Regions from separate parts of the Streptomyces sp. NPDC127197 genome, predicted to be linked through region 4. Evidence: riboswitches for the same ligand, from Rfam matches in the RefSeq annotation. Region 4 holds a riboswitch; each other region holds the start of a gene.
What was found. Region 4 has a riboswitch for cyclic di-AMP ahead of ACFVJQ_RS19630 (transglycosylase family protein). Riboswitches for the same ligand answer to the same signal wherever they lie in the genome.

Region 1 (5,432 bases), on a different contig from region 4:
CCGCCACGGCCGCAGGCGTCCCGGTGACGATCGCCAAGGCCGGGGGCAACCCCGTCAACGCGGCCTCCATGCTGGCCGTTCTCAGCCTGGGCGCCGAGGGCGGCGAGGAGATCGTCCTGGCCTCCGACGCCGACGGCGCCGACGCGGCCCTCGACCGCCTGGCCAAGCTGGTCTCCGAGGGCCTCGAGGAGCTGCCCGAGACCGTCTGACCGCCCGCACAGCGGTCAGTGAAGCCGCGTCGCCCTTCCCGGGCGGCGCGGCTTCGCCATTTCCGCAGCGGGCTCATGCGTTTGCCGCCAGCGGCTTCGCGTCTTTCCCGCAGCAGCCTCACGCCTTTTCCACGGCGGGCGTGACGCAATTCACGCGGGCACACCTGTGACGCGCGGACGTTAATTCCCGGCGCGCCAGAAAAGGGCAGCGGAAATACACCGCCACCGAATATCTCCTCTTTGTATACGGCGCATATGTTAATGCCGCAGGCTGGACATGTTTACGGGGTGTTGCGAAGTCCTCACACGGTCGGTGCGATCCTGGCCGCCGACGAACCGGAGCCGGTGCGCGGCGGTCGCGCGCTCGGTGTGCAGCGCCGTGATGGCCCGCGCGCGCTCGCCGTCGCCGCGCGCCACGGCGTCCACGATCGCGCCGTGCTCCGTCCAGGACTCCGCGGGGCTGGCCGGCGCCTCCACGGCGTACATCCAGGCGATCTTGTGCCGCAGCTGGGTCAGCATCGCGATCAGCGCGGGGCTGCCGGAGGCCTGGGCGAGCGTCTCGTGGAACCAGCCGCCCAGCGAGCGCAGATCCTCGCTGTTGCCCCTCCTCGCCCGCTCCTGGCCCAGCCGGACGAGACCGCGCAGGACCTTCAGATGGGCCTCGGTGCGCCGCTGGGCGGCCCGGGCGGCGCCGAGCGGCTCCAGCAGCATGCGCATCTCCAGCAGGTCGGAGGCCTCCTGCTCGGTGGGCTCCGCGACGCACGCGCCCGCGTGCCGCCGGGTCACCACGAAACCCTCCGCTTCCAGGGTGCGCAGGGCCTCCCGGACGGGGACGCGCGAGACGCCGTAGCGGCGCGCGAGGAGTTCCTCGGTGAGCCGGCCGCCACGCTCGTAGACACCCGCGACGATGTCGTCCCGGATCGCCGTGCACACCGAGTGCGCCGGAATACGCATGACCGACCTCCGCCTTAATCCCCGTGAAACGTCGACGATTGACGTGTGTTCAGTGACTCTATTGCAAAGAGCCGGAATTTCCGATGGCGGGCCGGAATCCATGGATATTTTTTGGACAAACAGACCCCTGAAACGCCGAAAGCCCCGGCTCGGGGAGCCAGGGCTTCGGGCAGCGCAGCCGCCTGTCGTCAGACGCTCACACCGTGCGAGCGGAGGTAGGCCAGGGGGTCGATGTCCGAGCCGTACTCGGCGGTCGTACGGGCCTCGAAGTGCAGGTGTGCTCCGGTGACGTTGCCGGTGGCGCCGGAGAGGGCGATCTGCTGTCCCGGGGTGACCGTCTGGCCGACCGAGACGGCGATGGACGACAGGTGGCCGTACTGGGTGTACGTACCGTCGTTCATCTTGATCACGACTTGATTGCCGTACGCCCCGCCCCAGCCGGCCTCGACGACGGTGCCGGAGCCGACCGCGTGGACGGGCGTGCCGCTCGTGGCGTGGAAGTCGACACCGGTGTGGCTGCCGGAGGACCACAGGGAGCCGCCGGACTGGTAGCCGGTGGAGACATAGGAGCCGGTGATGGGCAGCACATAGGTGTTGAGTCGCTTGCGCTCGGCCTCACGGGCGGCCCGCTCCTTGGCCTCGCGCGCCTCCTTGGCCCGCTCCTCCGCGCGCTTCTCGGCGGCCGCTTCGGCCGCCTTCTCGGCGGCGGCCTCCTCGGCGGCCTGCTGCTGGGCGGCCGCCTGAGCGTCGATCTGGTCGGCGACCGAGTCGCCGATGGTGACGACCGGCAGCAGGCCGGTCTGCTCGAGCGCCGGCTCGGCGGCGAGCGCGGGGGCGGCCAGGGTGCCGACGACGCCGGTGGTGGTGAGCGCGGCGACGCCCGCGGCGCGGGCGGTGCTGCGCTGTATCCGGCTGGGACGACGATGCTTCCCGGTGGCGCGGGTGAACGCCATGAAGTGGCTGGTCCTTTCCTTCCTTCTCGCCTACCGGGTTAGCTGACGGGTTCGGAGCAGGAAGGTCTCCTACGGACCCCCTCGCTGCGCGCGGGCGTCCGATTCACCCCAGGGACTGCATCGTTGGGTCCCCGGCTCCCCTGGCTCGCGCCGTTCGGGGACTCGGCGATGGCTGTCCGGTGCCGCGGGCGCGGCGCACTGCCTGACGGACAGCCCGGAAGACGCTAAACGGGGCATCTTTCAATCCCCAAACAGAACACGGCTTTTGTAGCGCATGCCACAGGTCAGACAGGCAGCCTCTCCCTCAATTGGGACATAAAGGGGCCCTGGTGACTCTTTCGTCACCAGGGCCCCTACGCGCGCGTGCCGCTGTCAGGCCTTCTACTCGGCCGTGACGACGGTGACTTCGCCGATGCCGAGGGCCGCGACAGGCTCCTTGATCTGCGCCGCATCGCCGACGAGGACGGTCACGAGACGGTCCACCGGGAAGGCGTTGACGACCGCCGCGGTGGCCTCGACGGTGCCCGTCGCGGCGAGCTGCTGGTACAGCGTCGCCTGGTAGTCGTCGGGCAGGTGCTGCTCGACCTGGTCGGCCAGCGTGCTCGCGACGGCCGCCGCGGTCTCGTACTTGAGCGGCGCCACCCCGACGAGGTTCTGTACGGCGACGTCCCGCTCGGGATCGGTCAGACCCTGCTCGGCGAGTGTGCGCAGCACCGTCCAGAGGTCCTGCAGGGCGGGACCGGTGTTCGGCGTGTCGACGGAGCCGCTGATGGCGAGCATCGCGGCGCCGCTGCCGTCGGGCGCCGAGCGCAGCACCTGGCCGAACGCGCGCACTCCGTAGGTGTAGCCCTTCTCCTCGCGCAGGACACGGTCCAGGCGGGAGGTGAGGGTGCCGCCCAGGCAATACGTGCCGAGCACCTGGGCAGGCCACACGCGGTCGTGCCGGTCGGAGCCGACGCGGCCGATCAGCAGCTGGGTCTGCACGGCGCCGGGGCGGTCCACGATGACGACCCGGCCGGTGTCGTCGGCGGTCACCGGCGGCACGGGGCGCGGCTGGGCCGGGGCACCGGTCCAGGCGCCCAGGGTGTCACCGAGCAGCGCGTCGAGGTCGACGCCGGTGAGGTCGCCGACGACGACTGCGCTGGCCGTGGCGGGCCGGACGTGCTTCTCGTAGAAGGCGCGCACGGCCGCGGAGTCGATGGCGGCGACCGTCTCCTCGGTGCCCTGGCGCGGGCGCGACATGCGCGAGGTCGCCGGGAACAGCTCCTTGGAGAGCTCCTTGGCGGCACGGCGGGACGGATTGGCCAGCTCGTGCGGGATCTCGTCGAGGCGGTTGCGCACGAGCCGCTCGACCTCGCTGTCGGCGAATGCGGGCGCCCTGAGGGCGTCGGCGAGCAGGCCGAGGGCCTTGGCCAGACGGGAGGCGGGGACCTCCAGGCTCAGGCGGACGCCGGGGTGGTCGGCGTGCGAGTCGAGGGTGGCGCCGCAGCGCTCCAGCTCGGCGGCGAACTCCTCGGCGGAGTGCTTGTCGGTGCCCTCGGAGAAGGCCCGCGCCATGATCGTGGCGACGCCGTCGAGGCCGGTCGGCTCGGCCTCCAGGGGCGCGCCCAGGAGCACCTCGACGGCGACGACCTGCTGGCCGGGGCGGTGGCAGCGCAGGACCGTCAGGCCGTTGTCGAGCGTCCCGCGCGTGGGCGCCGGGAAGGCCCACGGCCTGGCCTCGCCCGCCCGGGGCTGGGGGTGGAACTCCATCGTGGCGAGCTCGGTCACTGGGCCGCCTCCTCGTTGTTGTCGTCGGTGGCTTCGGTGGCGTCGGCGGCGGTCGGCTCGTAGACGAGCACCGCGCGGTTGTCGGGGCGCAGGCGGGCCTTGGCGACCTCCTGGACCTCTTCGGCCGTGACGTCCAGCACGCGCTGGACGGCGGTCAGGGCCAGCTGCGGGTCGCCGAACAGCACGGCGTACCGGCACAGTTCGTCGGCGCGGCCGGCGACCGTGCCGAGCCGGTCCAGCCACTCGCGCTCCAACTGGGCCTGGGCGCGCTCCATTTCCTCGGCCGTGGGGCCCTCCTCGGCGAACCGGGCGAGCTCCTCGTCGATGGCGGCCTCGATGACCGGCACCTCGACGTCACCGGAGGTCTTCACGTCCAGCCATCCCAGGGAGGGCGCTCCGGCCAGCCGCAGCAGGCCGAACCCGGCCGCCACGGCCGTACGGTCACGCCGTACGAGCCGGTTGTAGAGGCGGGACGACTCGCCGCCGCCGAGGACGGTGAGGGCCAGGTCGGCCGCGTCGCACGCGCGCGTGCCGTCGTGCGGGAGCCGGTAGGCGGCCATCAGGGCGCGCGCCGGGACCTCCTCCTCGACGATCTCGCGCAGCTGCTCGCCGATGATCTCGGGCAGCGCGCCGTCGCGCGGGGCGGGCTTGCCGTCGTGGGAGGGGATGGAGCCGAAGTACTTCTCGATCCAGGCGAGCGTCTGCTCCGGGTCGATGTCACCGACGACGGACAGCACCGCGTTGTTGGGCGCGTAATACGTGCGGAAGAACGCGCGTGCGTCCTCCAGGGTCGCGGCGTCCAGGTCGGCCATCGAGCCGATGGGCGTGTGGTGGTACGGGTGGCCCTCCGGGTAGGCGAGGGCGGTCAGCTTCTCGAAAGCGGTTCCGTAGGGAACGTTGTCGTAGCGCTGACGGCGCTCGTTCTTGACGACGTCCCGCTGGTTCTCCATGGACTCGTCGTCGAGGGCCGCGAGCAGCGAGCCCATCCGGTCGGCCTCCAGCCAGAGGGCGAGCTCCAGCTGGTGGGTGGGCATGGTCTCGAAGTAGTTGGTGCGCTCGAAGCTGGTGGTGCCGTTCAGCGAGCCGCCGGCGCCCTGCACCAGCTCGAAGTGCCCGTTGCCCTTCACCTGCGCGGAGCCCTGGAACATCAGGTGCTCGAAAAGGTGAGCCAGACCGGTACGTCCCTTGACCTCGTGGCGCGAGCCGACGTCGTACCAGAGGCACACCGCCGCGACCGGGGTCAGGTGGTCCTCGGAGAGCACCACGCGCAGGCCATTGGCCAGGCGGTGCTCGGTCGCTGTCAGGCCGCCGGAGCCTGCCTGGGCTGTGGCCGTGTGACCCATGGGCATGTACGTCCCTTCGATCGCGGTGCGGTCGGTGAAACCGCCGATTTCTTGCCGTCCTGCCACTGTATGCAAGCGCGCCGACCAGGTGTGAAGTTCCCGGAGCCCGTACGCCGAGAGCGAGAAGCGGGTCACCCGGCGCGAGGCGTAGCCTGCGGGCAGCGCGGGGCCGGGCAGCCGACGACGGGGTCCAGGGTCCGCGT
Region 2 (5,432 bases), on a different contig from region 4:
CCGGACGCCAGCTCGGTCAGCTTGGCCGACGGGTCGGCCGCGGAGCCCTCACCGTCCGAGGGGGTTGCGCCGGACGTCAGCCCGCTCTCCAGGCCGCCCAGGTCGGGCAGTCCCAGATCGGTGCTGATCTTCACCGTGCCGGACAGCTGCTGTACGTCCGACTCGGCGATCTTCTCGATGAGTTGCTGTGCGCTGATCTCCGGCAGGTCGGGGCTGCCGGAGTCGGCGATCGCGGGAACGAGCCCGATGGTCCCCGCAGCCACCCCCAGGACCGCCGCCGGGACGACGTACCGCGCGGCCTTGCGCCGCCGCGCCGCGCGCAGCTCTTCGGCCTGCGCCGCGGTCGTGCTGTCGTCGGATTCGTACGGTGCCATGTGTGCCTTACCTCCGTCGTCGGCGGCGGCTGTCCGTCACTTCGCGTCCTCGCACTCGTCCACCCTGAGCCGCCATTCTCACCCGAATCGGTGAGGAGTGGTGTGTTCCGTGGTCTCCATCTGACCAAACCGGATGCGAAGAAGCGTCAGACCGCGGGCTCAACTCCGTGTACTGCTGCGGTATGACACAAGCGAGCGGCGCCTCCCCCGACCCGTAGGGGTCGTAGGGGAGGCGCCACCTCGATACCGGGTTCCGGCGATCCGCCGAACAGGCCCCGCGATTCCGGCATGATCCGCCGGTCGGGTCCTATCCCGCGCGGTGCACCACCGCGTCGCACAGTTCGATGAGCGCCGCCTTGGCATCGCACTCCCGCAGCGGCGCAAGCGCCGACCGCGCATCCTCCGCGTACCGCACGGTGTCCCGTCGCGCCTGCTCCAGCGCGGGGTGCGCGCGCAGCGCGGCCAGCGCCTGCGCATGCCGGGCGTCGTCCGTCAGGTCGGAGTCCAGCAGCTCGCACAGGGCGATGTCCTCGGCCAGCCCCAGCCGGGCCGCGCGCTCGCGCAGCCGCAGCACGGGCAGGGTCGCGATGCCCTCCCGCAGATCCGTCCCCGGCGTCTTCCCGGACTCGTGGGAGTCGGACGCGATGTCCAGCACGTCGTCGGCGAGCTGGAAGGCGACGCCCAGCCGTTCGCCGTACTGCGTCAGGACGTTCACGAGCGACTCGTCGGCGCCCGACATCATCGCGCCGAAGCGGCACGAGACCGCCACCAGCGACCCCGTCTTGCCGGCCAGTACGTCCAGGTAGTGCTCGACCGGGTCGCGCCCGTCCGACGGCCCCGCCGTCTCCAGGATCTGACCGGTGACCAGCCGTTCGAACGCCTCCGCCTGCACCCGCACCGCCTCCGGCCCGAGGTCGGCCAGGATGTGCGAGGCACGGGCGAAGAGGAAGTCGCCGGTGAGGACCGCGACCGAGTTGCCCCAGCGGGCGTTCGCGCTCGCTACCCCGCGCCGTACCTCCGCCTCGTCCATCACGTCGTCGTGGTACAGCGTCGCGAGGTGGGTCAGCTCCACGACCACGGCCGAGGGCACGACCCCGGGCGCGTAGGGGTCACCGAACTGCGCGGCGAGCATCACCAGCAGCGGGCGGAACCGCTTGCCTCCGGCCCGCACCAGGTGCTGCGCGGCCTCCGTGATGAACGGGACCTCACTCTTGGTTGCTTCGAGCAACCCTTCCTCGACAGCCGCCAATCCGGCCTGGACATCGGCTTCCAGAGCCTGGTCCCGCACGCTCAGCCCGAACGGCCCGACGACGGTCACGAGGGGTCTCCTGTCTGCTGGTGTCTACCGGCGGTTACGCGGTTTGTCGATACGTCGCTGCCTTCACTCAAGTCAGCGTATCCGGTCACGTTTCGATCACCGAGGGCGCCCGGGGTTACAGGCCGGGCTGTATCGGATCACGAGCGGTATGTTTTCGATCAGTTGATACGAGCAGTTATTTATCGACTTAAGTCGAATAGGTGAGCTTTGTCCCGTATCACCCTCGCCGCACCGTCTCACTCCGGCCATTCGGGTGACCTCGACACACACCCGTACACCCCCGCACCCTTCCCCTACGAGGCGACCCTGACCCCCAATGGGGTGATTTGCACAGAAGGTGGAGAGGTTCTCTTCCATCGCATTCGGGAGAAGCGCATCCCACGCACAGCCGATTGATAGGCACTTGAGCTCATTGCCCGATTTGCCACTCTTGCACCCGCGCGTGATGTGACTCACCTTCACCTGTCCACAGGTTTCACACAGTCAGCGACCATCCGGCTTTCCAGGCTGGCGAGTTGAGCCTTGGCACACGCAAAGGATCAAGCTGACAAAACACCCCAGATGAAGATCAAACAGCATGTTGCGTGAACCCGCTACTTGTTTCCGACATGTGCTCTCGCATACGTTCCGGGCCAGTCGGGCGGACGCCGAATCCTGCCGCCGCCCGATACCACCGATGACGAGACCACTCACGCACGGCAGGAGCGGGGGACCCAGGTAAGTCGCCGGGCCGGACGTCGTACGACGCACCGGAACGGCTTGGGGTGAAGTTGCGCTCGCAAGGGCGCGGCCGGGCACCTCCCAGCCCGAACCCGACAGCTCACCTCGCAGGCGAAGGAGAGGAACAAGCCCATGCCTGCAAACGGTCAGCTCTGCCGCACCCGTACCGCCCGCATAGCCCGCAAGCTCGCGGTCGCCGGCACCGGCGCGGCCGTGCTCGCCCTGCCGCTCATCGGTGCGAGCACCGCATCGGCCGCCACCCCCGCCGCGGTGACCGCGAAGACCGCCACCACGGCGTACTCCGACAACCTCGACGGCTGGATCCGCGAGTCGCTCGCCATCATGGCGCAGCACGGAATCCCGGGCTCCTACAACGGCATCTACCGCAACGTCATGCGCGAGTCGTCCGGCAACCCGGCCGCCATCAACAACTGGGACTCCAACGCGGCCAAGGGCACCCCGTCCAAGGGCCTGCTCCAGGTCATCGACCCGACCTTCGCCGCTTACCACGTGCCCGGCACGGCCTACGACCCGTTCGACCCGGTCGCCAACATCACCGCCGCCTGCAACTACGCGGCCGACCGCTACGGCTCGATCGACAACGTCTTCGGCGCCTACTGAGCCCTTCGCGCCTACTGAACCTTCGTACCCACCGAGGGCCTGCGCCCGCCGAGCCGCTGCGGGCGCCGGTCCTCGGTGAGGAGCTGTTCGAGGACGACGGCGATGCCGTCGTCCTCGTTCGAGAGGGTGATCTCGTCGGCCACCGCCTTCAGTTCGGGGTGCGCGTTGGCCATGGCGACGCCGTGGGCGGCCCAGTCGAACATCGGGATGTCGTTGGGCATGTCTCCGAAGGCGATGGTGTCCTCGGGGCGCAGCCCCAGATGCCGGGCCGCCAGCGCCAACCCCGTCGCCTTGGTGATGCCGGACGGCTGAAGCTCGACCGTCCCGGGCCCCGACATGGTGACCGTCGCGAGCGAACCCACCACCGAGCGGGCCACCGACGCCAACTCGTCGTCGGACAGGGCGGGATGGCGCAGCAGCACCTTGCTGATGGGCTCGCACCACAGGTCGGCACGCCGGCCGACCCGTACCGCCGGCAACGTCGGGTGCGGCATCCGATACCCCGGCTCGATGAGCGTCAGGCCGTCGACGCCGTCCTGGTCGACGGCCGCATACACCGTGCCGACCTCCGCCTCGATCTTGCCGAGCGCGGTCTCGGCCAGTTCCCGGTCCAGGGTGACCGACCACAGCAGACGGTCCACGCCGGCGTCGTACAGCTGCGCGCCCTGCCCGCACACCGCGAGTCCCCCGCCACCCAGGAACTTCAGCAGCGGCCGCACCCTGGGCGCCGGCCGTCCCGTCACCACCAGATGCCGGGCACCGGCCGCCGAGACCCGCGCGAGCGCGGTGAGCGACCGGTCGGAGACCGTGTCGTCGCCGCGCAGCAGCGTTCCGTCCAGGTCGGTGGCGATGAGGGCGTACGAGGTGCGCTCGGCATATGCGATGGGTGCGGCCATGATCAGAGAATACGGACACCGCGCCCACGCCGTTCATCCCCAACTCCCTTCCACGCCCCCACATTTCAGCGGTCCGGCCCCTCGCGCCGGCCGTCGGGCGGACGAAGGCGCGTTGCGGATGGCGGGTCACGGACAGCGTGACGAGGTCACGGGTATGCACGACTCCCCCATTCCGAACATTGCGGACCCTTTGCGTGCTTAAGTCACTGCCCAAGACGGCCGCCGCAGCCGTAACGTGTGCCGCGACCGCATGGACCGTACGTACGAAAGTGAGGCAGCACCCCGATGCCCCCCTTCGATGTCCCCGAGGGCGACCCCTTCGGTCCGCACAACCTTCCGTACGGCGTCTTCTCACCCGCCGGGTCCACCGAACGCACCGTCGGCGTCCGTCTCGGCGACCACGTCCTGGACGCCGGCGCGGCAGCACTGGCACTCGGCTCCCCGTATGCCACCCTGCTGGCCCGGCCCACCCTGAACACACTGCTCGCCGCCGGCCGCACCGCCTGGTCGGACGTCCGGCGCGCGCTGACCGCCTGGGTGACGGTGCCGTCCCACCGCGAAACCCTCGCGCCCCTGATGCACCCCCTCTCCTCGGTGACCCTGCACCTGCCCTTCGAGGTCGCGGACTACGTCGACTTCTACGCCTCCGAGAACCACGCCCGGAACGTCGGCCAGATCTTCCGCCCCGACGCGGCCGACTCACTCACCCCCAACTGGAAGCATCTGCCGATCGGTTACCACGGCCGCTCCGGCACGGTCGTCGTCTCCGGCACGGATGTCATCCGCCCCTCCGGCCAGCGCAAGGCCCCGACCGACCCCACGCCCGTCTTCGGGCCGTCCGCCCGCCTGGACATCGAGGCGGAAGTCGGCTTCGTCGTCGGCACCCCGTCCCCGCTGGGCCGACCCGTTCCGCTGGCCGGCTTCCGCGACCACGTCTTCGGTCTGTGCCTCCTCAACGACTGGTCCGCGCGCGACATCCAGGCCTGGGAGTACGTCCCCCTCGGCCCCTTCCTCGGCAAGTCCTTCGCCACGTCGGTGTCGGCCTGGATCACCCCGCTGGACGCGCTGGACGAGGCACGGGTGGCCCCACCGCAGCGCACCCATCCCCTCCTTCCGTACCTGGACGACACGGACGACGAACCCGGCGGCTACGACCTGCGCATCTCCGTCGCTCTCAACGGTCACGTCATCTCGGAACCCCCTTTCTCCACCATGTACTGGACGGCCGCCCAGCAACTCGCCCACATGACCGTCAACGGCGCATCCCTGCGCACCGGCGACCTGTACGGCTCGGGCACGGTGAGCGGCCCGACCGAACGCGAACGCGGCTCCCTCCTCGAACTGACCTGGAACGGCCGGAACCCGCTCGAACTCCCCGACGGCAAGCGGACGTTCCTGGAGGACGGGGATGTCGTGACACTGTCGGCCTGGGCACCGGGCGCGGGCAGGGTCCGGGTGGGGTTGGGGGAGGTGAGCGGGAGGGTCGTCGCGGGCTGAGCTGCC
Region 3 (5,432 bases), on a different contig from region 4:
AGACGCCGTCCTCCATGCCGGTCAGGAAGACGACCGGGAATTCGAGGCCCTTGGCGGTGTGCAGGGTCATCAGCGTGATGACGCCGTCGCCCTCCTCCTCGTCCGGGATCTGGTCGGAGTCGGCGACCAGCGCGACCTGCTCCAGGAAGTCGGCCAGCGTGCCCTGCTCGCCCTCACTGCGCTCCTGCTCGAACTCCAGGGCCACGGCGGCGAGTTCCTGGAGGTTCTCGATCCGGGTCTCGTCCTGCGGGTCGGTGGAGGCCTGCAACTCGGCGAGGTAGCCGGTGCGTTCGAGCACTGCCTCCAGGATCGTCGCGGGGCCGGCGCCGGACTCGACGATCGTTCGGAGGTCCTCCATGAGCGTGTTGAACCGCTTGACGGCGTTCGTGGAGCGCGCGGCCATGCCGTACGCCTCGTCCACGCGCTTCAGCGCCTGCGGGAAGCTGATCTTCTCCCGCTGGGAGAGGGCGTCGATCATCGCCTCCGCGCGGTCGCCGATGCCCCGCTTGGGGACGTTGAGAATACGGCGCAGCGGGACCGAGTCCTCCGGGTTGGCCAGCACGCGCAGGTAGGCCAGGACGTCCCGGACCTCCTTGCGCTCGTAGAAGCGCACGCCGCCGACGACCTTGTAGGGCAGGCCGACGCGGATGAAGATCTCTTCGAACACACGGGACTGGGCGTTCGTCCGGTAGAAGACGGCGACGTCCCCGGCCTTCGCCTCGCCCGCGTCCGTGAGGCGGTCTATCTCGTCGGCGACGAACTGGGCCTCGTCGTGCTCCGTGTCGGCGACATAGCCGGTGATGCGCGCGCCCGCACCCGCGTTGGTCCAGAGGTTCTTCGGGCGGCGGGACTCGTTGCGCTCGATGACGGCGTTGGCGGCGGAGAGGATCGTCTGGGTGGAGCGGTAGTTCTGCTCCAGCAGGATGGTCGTCGCGTCCGGGTAGTCCTCCTCGAACTGAAGGATGTTGCGGATGGTCGCCCCGCGGAAGGCGTAGATCGACTGGTCGGCGTCACCCACCACGCACAGCTCGGCGGGCGGCAGGTTGCCCTCGCCGGGTGGTACGTCCTCGTCGTGCTCGCCGGTGCCGACGAGTTCGCGTACGAGGGCGTACTGGGCGTGGTTGGTGTCCTGGTACTCGTCGACGAGTACATGGCGGAAGCGGCGGCGGTAGTGCTCGGCGACGTCCGGGAAGGCGCGGAGCAGATTGACCGTCGTCATGATCAGGTCGTCGAAGTCGAGGGCGTTCGCCTCGCGCAGCCGCGACTGGTACAGAGCGTAGGCCTGGGCGAGGGTCTTCTCGAAGCCGTCGGTGGCCTGGGCGGCGAAGTCCTCCTCGTCGATCAGCTCGTTCTTGAGGTTGCTGATCTTGGCGCTGAAGGACTTGGGCGGGTAGCGCTTGGGGTCGAGGTCCAGGTCGCGGCAGACCAGGGCCATGAGGCGTTTGCTGTCGGCGGCGTCGTAGATCGAGAACGACGACGTGAAGCCGAGCTTCTTGCTCTCCCGGCGCAGGATGCGCACGCACGCGCTGTGGAAGGTCATGACCCACATCGCGTTCGCGCGCGGGCCGACGAGCTGCTCGACGCGCTCCTTCATCTCGCCGGCGGCCTTGTTGGTGAAGGTGATCGCGAGGATCTGGCCCGGGTGCACGCCCCGCTCGGCGAGGAGGTGGGCGATGCGGTGGGTGAGCACGCGGGTCTTGCCGGAGCCGGCGCCGGCCACGATGAGCAGGGGGGAGCCGGAGTGGACGACGGCGGCGCGCTGGTTGTCATTCAGCCCCTCCAGGAGCGCTGCCGCGTCCATGGCCGGACGCGGGGCGCCGTCGCGGTAGTACATGTCCCGGTCCGGGGGCACGTCGAACTTCCCGCCGAACAGATCGTCCGGGATCGGCTCCGGAACGTGATCGTCCTCGGGCGGCGGCGGGTGCTCCTCGTGGGCCCGCGGGGCCTGGAGGTCCGCCAGGAAGCTGTCGTCAAAGAGGCTGCTCATCGCTCTCCGAGTCTAGGGCGCCCCACTGACAACCCGCGGCCGCCCCGAGAACATCCCCGGCCGGAATACCGTCGATCTTGGTAGTGCGGCCGGAATCACATCGGATGCAGCGGCCGGCGATCTTTCGTCCCTACCCACCTCGACGTCGGCTCACTCTCCGAGCCCACCCCAATACCACCCGCGACCACTGACTGAAAGTCACGAAAATGTATCGGGCATATCACCCACCAACCTTCACACGCACCACACGAGTTGGCTACCGTGCCGGGCAGGCCGTACGACCCCCACCGGCGAACGTCGCCGGGCCGCACGGCCTCCGCCGAGTCCGGTGCGCCCCCGTGGCTGCCGGAGCCGGGGACCCAACCGACTCTGGGGTGAATCGGTCCGACTCCCTTCCCGGGAGGGGACCGTAGGGCAACCCTTCCGAACCACCCGCCCGAACCCGACAGCTAACCCGGTAGGCGGCCCATGGAAGGAGTCGCCTCCCTTGGCGTCGCACCGTAAGTCGCGTCCCACGGGCGCGCGCGTCGCAGGCATACGGACCCCCGCGCTTGCCACGGCTGCCCTCACGTCTGTGGCCCTGCTCTCCCAGACGGCCAATGCCACCCCCTCGGCCGACGACAAGCCGAGCCTCGAAGAAGTCGAGAAGAAGGTCGACGATCTCTACCGCCAGGCGGAGTCGGCGACCGAGAAGTACAACGCAGCCAAAGAGAAGACCGCGAAACAGCGCAAGCAGGTCGACACCCTCCTCGACGACGTCGCCCAGCGCACCCAGAAGCTCAACGAGGCGCGCGAGGAGCTGGGCTCGTACGCAGCGGCTCAGTACCGGACCGGCGCCTCCGCCCCCGACACCGCGACCTTCCTGCTCGCGGACTCGCCGCAGGACTACTTCGACCAGACCCAGCTGATGGGCAGGCTGACCAGCCGTCAGAAGGGCGCGGTCGACGACTACTTCACCCAGCAGTCCGCGACGATGGAGAAGCGCCAGGAGGCCACCGAGAGCCTCGAGACGCTCACGGAGTCGCAGAGCGATCTGAAGACGGCCAAGGCCACCGTCCAGAAGAAGCTCGCCGACGCGCGCGAACTGCTGTCGCAGCTGACCGCCGAGGAGAAGGCGCGGCTGGCGGCGATCGAGAAGAAGAAGCAGGAGGAGGCCGAGCGCAAGGCCGCGGAGCTCGCCCGGCAGCAGGCGGAGGAGGAGCGGCAGCGCCAGGAGGCCGCCGCGCAGCAGGAGGAGACCGGAAGCGGCTCCTCCACGGATACGGGCACAGGGACCGAGACGGGCTCCGACACCTCGGCCCCCGACTCCTCGTACGCCACCAAGGCCGAGAAGGCGCTCGCCTTCTCCCGCGCGCAGATCGGCAAGCCGTACGTCTGGGGCGCGACCGGCCCGGACTCCTACGACTGCTCCGGCCTCACCCAGGGCGCGTGGAAGGCCGCCGGCGTCTCCCTCCCGCGCACCACCTACGACCAGGTGAACGCGGGCACCACGGTCTCCCTCGCGGCCGCCCAGCCCGGCGACCTGGTCTTCTTCTACGACGACGTCACCCACGTCGGCATCTACATCGGCAACGGCATGATGATCCACGCCCCGAAGCCCGGCACGTACGTGCGCGAGGAGTCGATCTACTACGACGGGGAGTCGTCCATCCACAGCGTGGTACGACCGGCCTGACAGGCGGAGGCAAGGGGCGGGCCGGATGGCACGCCCGGGGAGGCTTCCGTGGGCACGCGCGTGGGGGCGTTTTCCGCAGGCACGCGCGCGTGGGGTGCTGTTGGGCAGGCGCGTACGAGAGGCGCCTGCAGGCTCGCGCGCCCCCGAAACGGCGCACGCTCGGTGTGAGCCCGTTGCCGCGCGCCCGCGTGGTTTTCGAGTGTCGGCGCGCGTGGCCCGCTCGCGCGACGCGCGGGGCTCCTTAGCATCGGCGCATGCCCGGCTCCTCCCCCCTCCGCGCCTGGTGGGCGCAGCATCCGCCGGCGGCCGGGGCCGCCGTCATGGCGACCGGCATCGTCTCGGTCGGCCTGCACCTGACGGGCTACGAGGTCCTGTCCCGAATCCTCCTCGTGATGGCCTGCGCGGCATGGCTGGCCCTGGCGGCGGACTTCCTCACGCGGCTGCTGCGGCAGCGGGAGCGCTGGGTGAGGGAGGCGGGAACGCCGGCGGCGCTCACCGCCGTCGCCGCGACCACCGTGCTGGGGACCCGCCTGTCCGCGCTGGACTGGCAGCTCCTGGCCGCGGCGCTGCTGGCGCTGGCCACGCTGCTGTGGCCGGTGCTGCTGGTGCCCGTCGTGCGGCACTGGCAGCGGCGGCGTATGCCGGGGGCGGTGTTCCTCGGGACCGTGGCCACGCAGGGGCTCGCCGTGCTCGGCGCGACCCTCGCGAAGGCCGAGTCGGCGGCGTGGCTCGCACACGCGGCGCTCGTACTGTTCTGGCTGGGCCTGGTGCTGTACGGCCTCGCACTGGCCCGCTTCGATCTGCGGCAGGTGATCGAGGGGCCGGGGGACCAGTGGGTCGCGGGCGGCGCGGCGGCGATCTCGGCGCTCGCCGGGGCGAAACTCATCGCCGCCGACGGACCGGGCCTGTACCTCTGGAACGACGACAACAGCGGCGTCCTGCGGACCGTGACCGTCGCCTTGCTCGTCCTCGACCTGGGCTGGTACGCCGTACTGCTCGTCGCCGAGGTGGTCCGGCCGCGTCTGCGCTACGACGTGTGCCGCTGGTCCACGGTTTTCCCGATGGGTATGACGGCGGCGGCGACGCTGGCCGTCGCCGCCGCCGTCGACGTCTCATGGCTCGAGTGGCCCGGGGAGGTGCTGCTGTGGATCGCGGTGGCGGCGTGGCTCGCGGTCGCGGTCGGGGCGGTCGCGGCCGCCCGGGAGGCCGTACGCCCCGCGGCGCCCGGGCACCCCAGACCGTGAGCCGCGGGCCTCGGCCGGGGCTCAGGTCCAGAGCACCGCGATGAAGACGTTCGCTGTGGTCAGCAGGCCCACCAGGCCGAACAGGCCCTTGTCCACCTTCTCCTCGTCCCGCTTCACATAGACGAGACCGAGGATCACGATCAGCAGGGCCAGCTTCACACCGATCTTGATGTTGTTGACGGACTGGTCGTCGGCCTGGTTGAGACCGACCAGGATCACACCGGTGACCAGCATGGTCAGCGCACCGTGCAGCATCCCCGGGCCGAATCGGGCGGTGCCCTCGCCCATCGCCTTCATCTGGGTGAAGAAACCGCCGAGCAGGGCGGCGATGCCGATGATGTGCAGGCCGACGAAGAGGTTGATGAGTACGTCCATGGAGCCGGAGCCTAATCAGGGCCCGGACCCCGCCCGGCACCGGCCCGCCGACCCGGCGCCCGGCGGTCTGGGGCGCGGGACGCGGATGCATATATGCGCGCCATAGCACCTCTGCATGCACGTATACCCCGTAAACCGCACATCGGTCATC
Region 4 (5,432 bases):
CCTTATCGGATAGGCGAGGGCGACCACCAGCGAGCAGACGACGAGCGCGAGCAGCGCTGCGCGGCCGGTCAGCCGGGAGCGGCGGGCCTGGCGGCGGGTCTGGGAGCGGTAGACGCGGGCGGCCGTCTGCTCGCCGAGCAGCCGGATCCTGGTCGTGGTGGAGAAACGGTCCCGGTCCCTGGCGGCCATCTCCCACTCCCGTCACACACGCGCGTACGTCCCCGCACACGGTACGGGACCGAGTACGGGGACGTACGTACGACGCTTCCTACAGGGCCCTGCTCAGCCCTTGAAGCGGGGGAACGCCGAGCGGCCGGCGTACACCGCGGCGTCGTCGAGGATCTCCTCGATGCGCAGCAGCTGGTTGTACTTGGCGACGCGCTCGGAGCGGGCCGGGGCGCCGGTCTTGATCTGGCCGCAGTTGGTGGCGACGGCCAGGTCGGCGATGGTGACGTCCTCGGTCTCGCCGGAGCGGTGGGACATCATGCACTTGAAGCCGTTGCGCTGGGCGAGCTCGACGGCGTCCAGGGTCTCGGTCAGCGAGCCGATCTGGTTGACCTTGACCAGCAGGGCGTTGGCGGCGCCCTCCTCGATGCCCTTGGCCAGGCGCTCGGGGTTGGTGACGAACAGGTCGTCGCCGACGAGCTGGACCTTGTCACCGAGCTTGGCGGTGATGGTCTTCCAGCCCTCCCAGTCGTCCTCGAACAGCGGGTCCTCGATGGAGACCAGCGGGTAGGCGTCGACCAGCTCGGCGTAGTACTCGGTCATCTCGGCGGCCGAGCGCGCCTTGCCCTCGAAGAGGTAGGAGCCGTCCTTGTAGAACTCGGACGCGGCGACGTCGAGCGCGAGGGCGATCTGCTCGCCGGGGGTGTAGCCGGCCTCCTTGATCGCCTCGAGGATGAGGTCGAGGGCCTCGCGGTTGGAGCCGAGGTTCGGGGCGAAGCCGCCCTCGTCGCCGAGGCCGGTGGCCAGGCCCTTGCTCTTCAAGACCTTCTTGAGGGTGTGGTAGACCTCGGTGCCCCAGCGCAGGGCCTCGGAGAAGGACTCCGCGCCGATCGGGGCGATCATGAACTCCTGGATGTCCACGTTGGAGTCGGCGTGCGAGCCGCCGTTCAGGATGTTCATCATCGGCACCGGCAGCAGGTGCGCGTTCGGGCCGCCCAGGTAGCGGAAGAGCGGCAGGTCGCTGGCCTCGGAGGCGGCGTGCGCAACGGCGAGCGAGACGCCGAGGATGGCGTTGGCGCCGAGGGAGCCCTTGTTGTCGGTGGCGTCGAGGTCGAACATCGCCTGGTCGATCAGGCGCTGCTCGGTGGCGTCGTAGCCGACCAGCTCAGGGCCGATCTGCTCGATGACGGCCAGGACGGCCTTCTCGACGCCCTTGCCCTGGTAGCGGTTGGGGTCGCCGTCGCGGAGCTCGATGGCCTCGAAGGCGCCCGTGGAGGCGCCGGACGGGACGGCGGCACGACCCGTGCTGCCGTCGTCGAGGCCGACCTCGACCTCGACCGTGGGGTTGCCTCGGGAGTCCAGGATTTCCCGGGCTACGACGACGTCGATGGACGGCACGAGCATCTCCTTCGTGGATGTGACGCGGTTTAGCAGGACCGCAGCGGCTCTGCGAGATGAGCCTAACCGGCTCCGTGGGATCGGCCAGCCGGTCGCCCACCCCGTGGACGAAACCGATCGTAAATTGTTTCCGAACGGAACAAAGACGGTTCCTCAAGAATGAGGGCCCGAGCGAAGAACGAGGGCCCCGAGCGAAGAACGAGGCGCGAGCGGTGACACAAAAGACCCGCCCCGGCGCGTACGGGGGAACACGCACCGGGGCGGGGCCCGTGGGGACGGGGGACCCTCACGGGGGTCTGCGAAGCCCGGATCACTTCAGGTCAGGCGAAGCTGCCGACCCGGGTGGATCCGGATCACTTCAGGTGCAGCTGCTGACCCGGGTAGATGAGGTCGGCGTCCTCGACGATGTCCTTGTTCAGCTGGAACAGCTTCTCCCAGCCGCCCTTGACGTCGTGCTCCGCGGCGATGGTGCTGAGGGTGTCGCCGGTGACGACCTTGTACTCGCCGTCGCCCTTCTCGACCTTCTCACCGGTCGGGGTGGTGACGGTCTTCTGCGCCGGGCGCTCCTGCGAACGGGAGGCCGGCTGCTGCTCGGTCGAGCGGGTGGTGGTCTCGGTGCTGCTCTGCGAGGAGCCCTCCGGGGAGGAGTCACTCGCGCCACCGCCGGTGTACGTGGCGTTCGACAGGCCCGTGCCGCAGTGCGGCCAGGCACCCTTGCCCTGACCCGCGAGCACCTTCTCGGCGATCTGAATCTGCTGCGCCTTGGTGGCCTGGTCGGCCGTGGCGGCGTACTGCGTGCCGCCGTACGCGGCCCAGGTGGAGGCGGAGAACTGCAGACCGCCGTAGTAGCCGTTGCCGGTGTTGATGGACCAATTGCCGCCCGACTCGCACTGGGCGACGGCGTCCCACTCGGAGGCGGTGGCGGCGGAGGCACTGCCGGCCGCCATCAGCGGGGCGGCGACGGCGGCGGCGCCGGTGACGCCGACGACGGCTATGGCGCGAGCGGCCTTGGACGGACGACGGTGCTTGCCCTTGCCGGAAAACAGCATGGAGAGATCCCCTCACCGACGCCTGCGAGGTGAGCTGTCGGGTTCGGGCCGGTTGAGTTGCCCGGCCACGCCCCTGTGGGGAGGCGTGACTTCACCCCAAGCCGTACCGGCTCAACTGTCCGGTGCGGCGCTTACCTTGGGTCCCCCGCTCCTGCCTACGGCGCTTGACGCGACGACTGTTCCCGAACGGCCGCTGGCAGGATTCGGCGTTGCGGCAGCCGGGGCTCGCGTTGGCGAGCGGTCATGACCGTAGACACGCGATTGGCGGAATTTCAAAGAGGATCAGGGCCTCTGAGACTCATCCCACACTTTCACCAAACCGGACATTAGGCGCGAAGCATGACGTGAACTCCCGCTACTTTTCGCCCGGTTCGACCCCGACATCCAGCGTCTGACCGGGGATGATGTGGTTGGGGTCGGCGCCGACGATCTCCTTGTTGTCCGCATAGAGCACGGACCATCCCCCTTGGACGCCAAGGGAGTCGGCGATGCCCCAGAGGCTGTCCCCCTCGCGCACGGTGTACGACCCGTCGGCGGCATCGCGCGCGGAGGCGCTGTCGCGCGAGGCGTGGCGGCCCGAGGACTCGGTCGTACGAGCGCCGGTGGCATCCTCGTCGGCGCTGTCGCCGCGATGCTTGCCCGTACCGGTGTCGACCAGACCGGAATCACCTTCAGTCTGCCCCGAGTTGTCCGATTCGGTGGCCTTCGGGGCCGCTGTGGGTGAGCTATCGGATTCCTGAGAGTTGTCCGGGGTGGAGTCGGTGGGCGTCGGGCTCGCGGAACCATCCGTCGCATTCGATGACGAGTCAGACGACGGGGATGACGCGGTGGATTCAGGCGAAGACTCTGCCGAATCAGACGAATCGGACGAGCTGGAGGAACCAGACGAGTTGGACAAGCCGAGCGAGTTGCGCAGGCTCTCGGAAGTGTCCGACGAGGTGTCACCGGCCACGCCCGTGTCCACGTCGGCCGAACCCTTGTCGGCGTTGAGACCGGCGGTGAGCCCGCAGGTGCCCCATGCGCCCACACCCTGGTCCGCGAGAATCCGCTCGGCGACGGCAATCTGCTGCGAACGGCTGGCCTGGTCGGCGCGGGCCGCGTACGCGAGGCCGCCGTACCGCTCCCAGTCCTCCTGGGACAGTTGCAGCCCGCCGTAGTACCCGTCGCCCGAGTTGGCGCTCCAGGAGCCGCCGCTCTCACACTCCGCCACCCGGTCCCACGTCGTGCCGCTGGCCGCGCTCGCGCCGGTGGCGCCGAGGAGTGGGATGGCGATGGCGGACCCGGTCACGCCGGCCGCGACCACGAGGGCCGGAGCCTGGCGGGGGCGACGGTGACGACCGTTCCCGGAGAGCATGCGGGGACCTTTCACGAGACAGCAGTGACCGGCGCGGCGACTGGTGTTCGACGTCGCGCTGCTGGGTGAACGTATCGGCAGTCGATCACTTGTCACAAGTTAATGCCGCGCAGATCACGTGAAGATCACAGAGTTGAGGTCGTGTCACGTTTTCGGTGCCGGAGTGGAGGATTCCGGCCGAATCCGGGGAGCTGCCATTACGAAATGGGCGTGAACTCCACGGGCAGCGTGCGCAGTCCGCGCATGATGAGGCCGCCGCGCCAGCGCAACTCGCCGGGGTCCACGGCCAGTCGGAGGTCCGGGAGGCGGGTGAGGAGGGTCGCGAGCGCGGTCTGCCCCTCCAGGCGGGCGAGCGGGGCGCCGAGGCAGTAGTGGATGCCGTGCCCGTAGCCGAGGTGCTGGTTGTCACGGCGGGCGAGGTCGAGGGCGTCCGGATCGGCGAACCGCTGCGGATCCCGGTCCGCGGCAGCGAGTACGACGAGCACGGGGTCGCCGGGCGCGATGTCCTGCCCGCCGATGGTGAGCGGCTGGGTGGCGAACCGCCAGGTGGCCAGCTCCACCGGGCCGTCGTAGCGCAGAAGTTCCTCGACCCCGGTTTCCAGCAGGCCGCGGTCGCCGGTGGCAAGGGCCTGCTGGAGGCGGGTGCGCTGTTCGGGGTGGGTGAGCAGGGCGTAGGTGCCGTTGCCGATCAGGTTGACGGTGGTCTCGAACCCGGCGAACAGCAGGATGAACGCCATCGCCGCGGCCTCGTTCTCGGTGAGGTGCTCGCCGTGGTCGGAGGCGCGGATGAGGCCGGAGATGAGGTCCTCGCCCGGGGCCGGTTCGGCGGAGAGCGACTCGCGCTTGCGGTGGATGAGGTCGGCAAGATAGCCGCGCATCTTCTTCACCGACCGCGCGACCCCGCCCCGCGGCCCTCCCCCGTGCCGAATCATCATGCCCGCCCAGTCCCGGAAGTCGTCCTGGTCCTCGCGGGGGACGCCGAGCATGTCGCAGATGGCGTAGATGGGGAGCGGGAAGGCGAACTCGTGGATGAGGTCGGCGGAGCCGTTGCGGGCGAACCGGTCGAGGAGGTCGTCGGTGAGCTCCTGCACCCGGGGCGCGAACTCGGCGACGCGGCGGGGCGTGAAGGCCTTGGAGACGAGCCGGCGGAGGCGGGTGTGGTCCGGCGGGTCGATGTTGAGCAGATGCGTCATCAGCTCCGCCTTGCGCTCACCGGGGATACCCGTTTTGCCCTTGGCGTGCGCGGGCTCGTCGTGGTGCGCGGGGTTCTTGCTGAGCCGCTGGTCGGCGAGGGCCTGCTTGGCGTCGGCGTAACGGGTGACCAGCCAGGCCTCCACACCGCTGGGGAGCCGTGTCCGGTGGACAGGGGCGTGCTCACGGAGCCAGGCGTAGGCCGGGTAGGGGTTGGTGGCGAACTCCCACGTGAAGAGCTCGGGGGCGTCCTGGTGGGGGCTCGGGCGGTGGGG

Region 1: another riboswitch for cyclic di-AMP. It lies ahead of ACFVJQ_RS36620 (M23 family metallopeptidase); the one in region 4 lies ahead of ACFVJQ_RS19630 (transglycosylase family protein).
Region 2: another riboswitch for cyclic di-AMP. It lies ahead of ACFVJQ_RS00200 (transglycosylase SLT domain-containing protein); the one in region 4 lies ahead of ACFVJQ_RS19630 (transglycosylase family protein).
Region 3: another riboswitch for cyclic di-AMP. It lies ahead of ACFVJQ_RS04690 (NlpC/P60 family protein); the one in region 4 lies ahead of ACFVJQ_RS19630 (transglycosylase family protein).

The regions. Positions count from the first base shown of each region.
Region 1 is NZ_JBHXVG010000037.1:21,657-27,088, forward strand. It holds gene ACFVJQ_RS36610 (HPr family phosphocarrier protein) at 1-209, shown strand, start outside; gene ACFVJQ_RS36615 (GntR family transcriptional regulator) at 468-1,163, opposite strand; gene ACFVJQ_RS36620 (M23 family metallopeptidase) at 1,352-2,116, opposite strand; cyclic di-AMP (ydaO/yuaA leader) riboswitch at 2,130-2,294, opposite strand; gene ACFVJQ_RS36625 (M16 family metallopeptidase) at 2,498-3,886, opposite strand; gene ACFVJQ_RS36630 (M16 family metallopeptidase) at 3,883-5,235, opposite strand.
Region 2 is NZ_JBHXVG010000001.1:38,312-43,743, reverse strand. It holds gene ACFVJQ_RS00210 (outer membrane lipoprotein carrier protein LolA) at 1-374, opposite strand, end outside; gene ACFVJQ_RS00205 (polyprenyl synthetase family protein) at 682-1,692, opposite strand; cyclic di-AMP (ydaO/yuaA leader) riboswitch at 2,360-2,539, shown strand; gene ACFVJQ_RS00200 (transglycosylase SLT domain-containing protein) at 2,545-3,033, shown strand; gene ACFVJQ_RS00195 (HAD family hydrolase) at 3,045-3,929, opposite strand; gene fahA (fumarylacetoacetase) at 4,215-5,426, shown strand.
Region 3 is NZ_JBHXVG010000002.1:443,758-449,189, forward strand. It holds gene pcrA (DNA helicase PcrA) at 1-1,987, opposite strand, end outside; cyclic di-AMP (ydaO/yuaA leader) riboswitch at 2,295-2,467, shown strand; gene ACFVJQ_RS04690 (NlpC/P60 family protein) at 2,475-3,662, shown strand; gene ACFVJQ_RS04695 (tellurite resistance/C4-dicarboxylate transporter family protein) at 3,917-4,906, shown strand; gene ACFVJQ_RS04700 (hypothetical protein) at 4,928-5,281, opposite strand.
Region 4 is NZ_JBHXVG010000011.1:168,267-173,698, reverse strand. It holds gene ACFVJQ_RS19640 (septum formation initiator family protein) at 1-189, opposite strand, end outside; gene eno (phosphopyruvate hydratase) at 283-1,563, opposite strand; gene ACFVJQ_RS19630 (transglycosylase family protein) at 1,917-2,612, opposite strand; cyclic di-AMP (ydaO/yuaA leader) riboswitch at 2,617-2,785, opposite strand; gene ACFVJQ_RS19625 (transglycosylase family protein) at 2,968-3,966, opposite strand; gene ACFVJQ_RS19620 (cytochrome P450) at 4,164-5,432, opposite strand, start outside.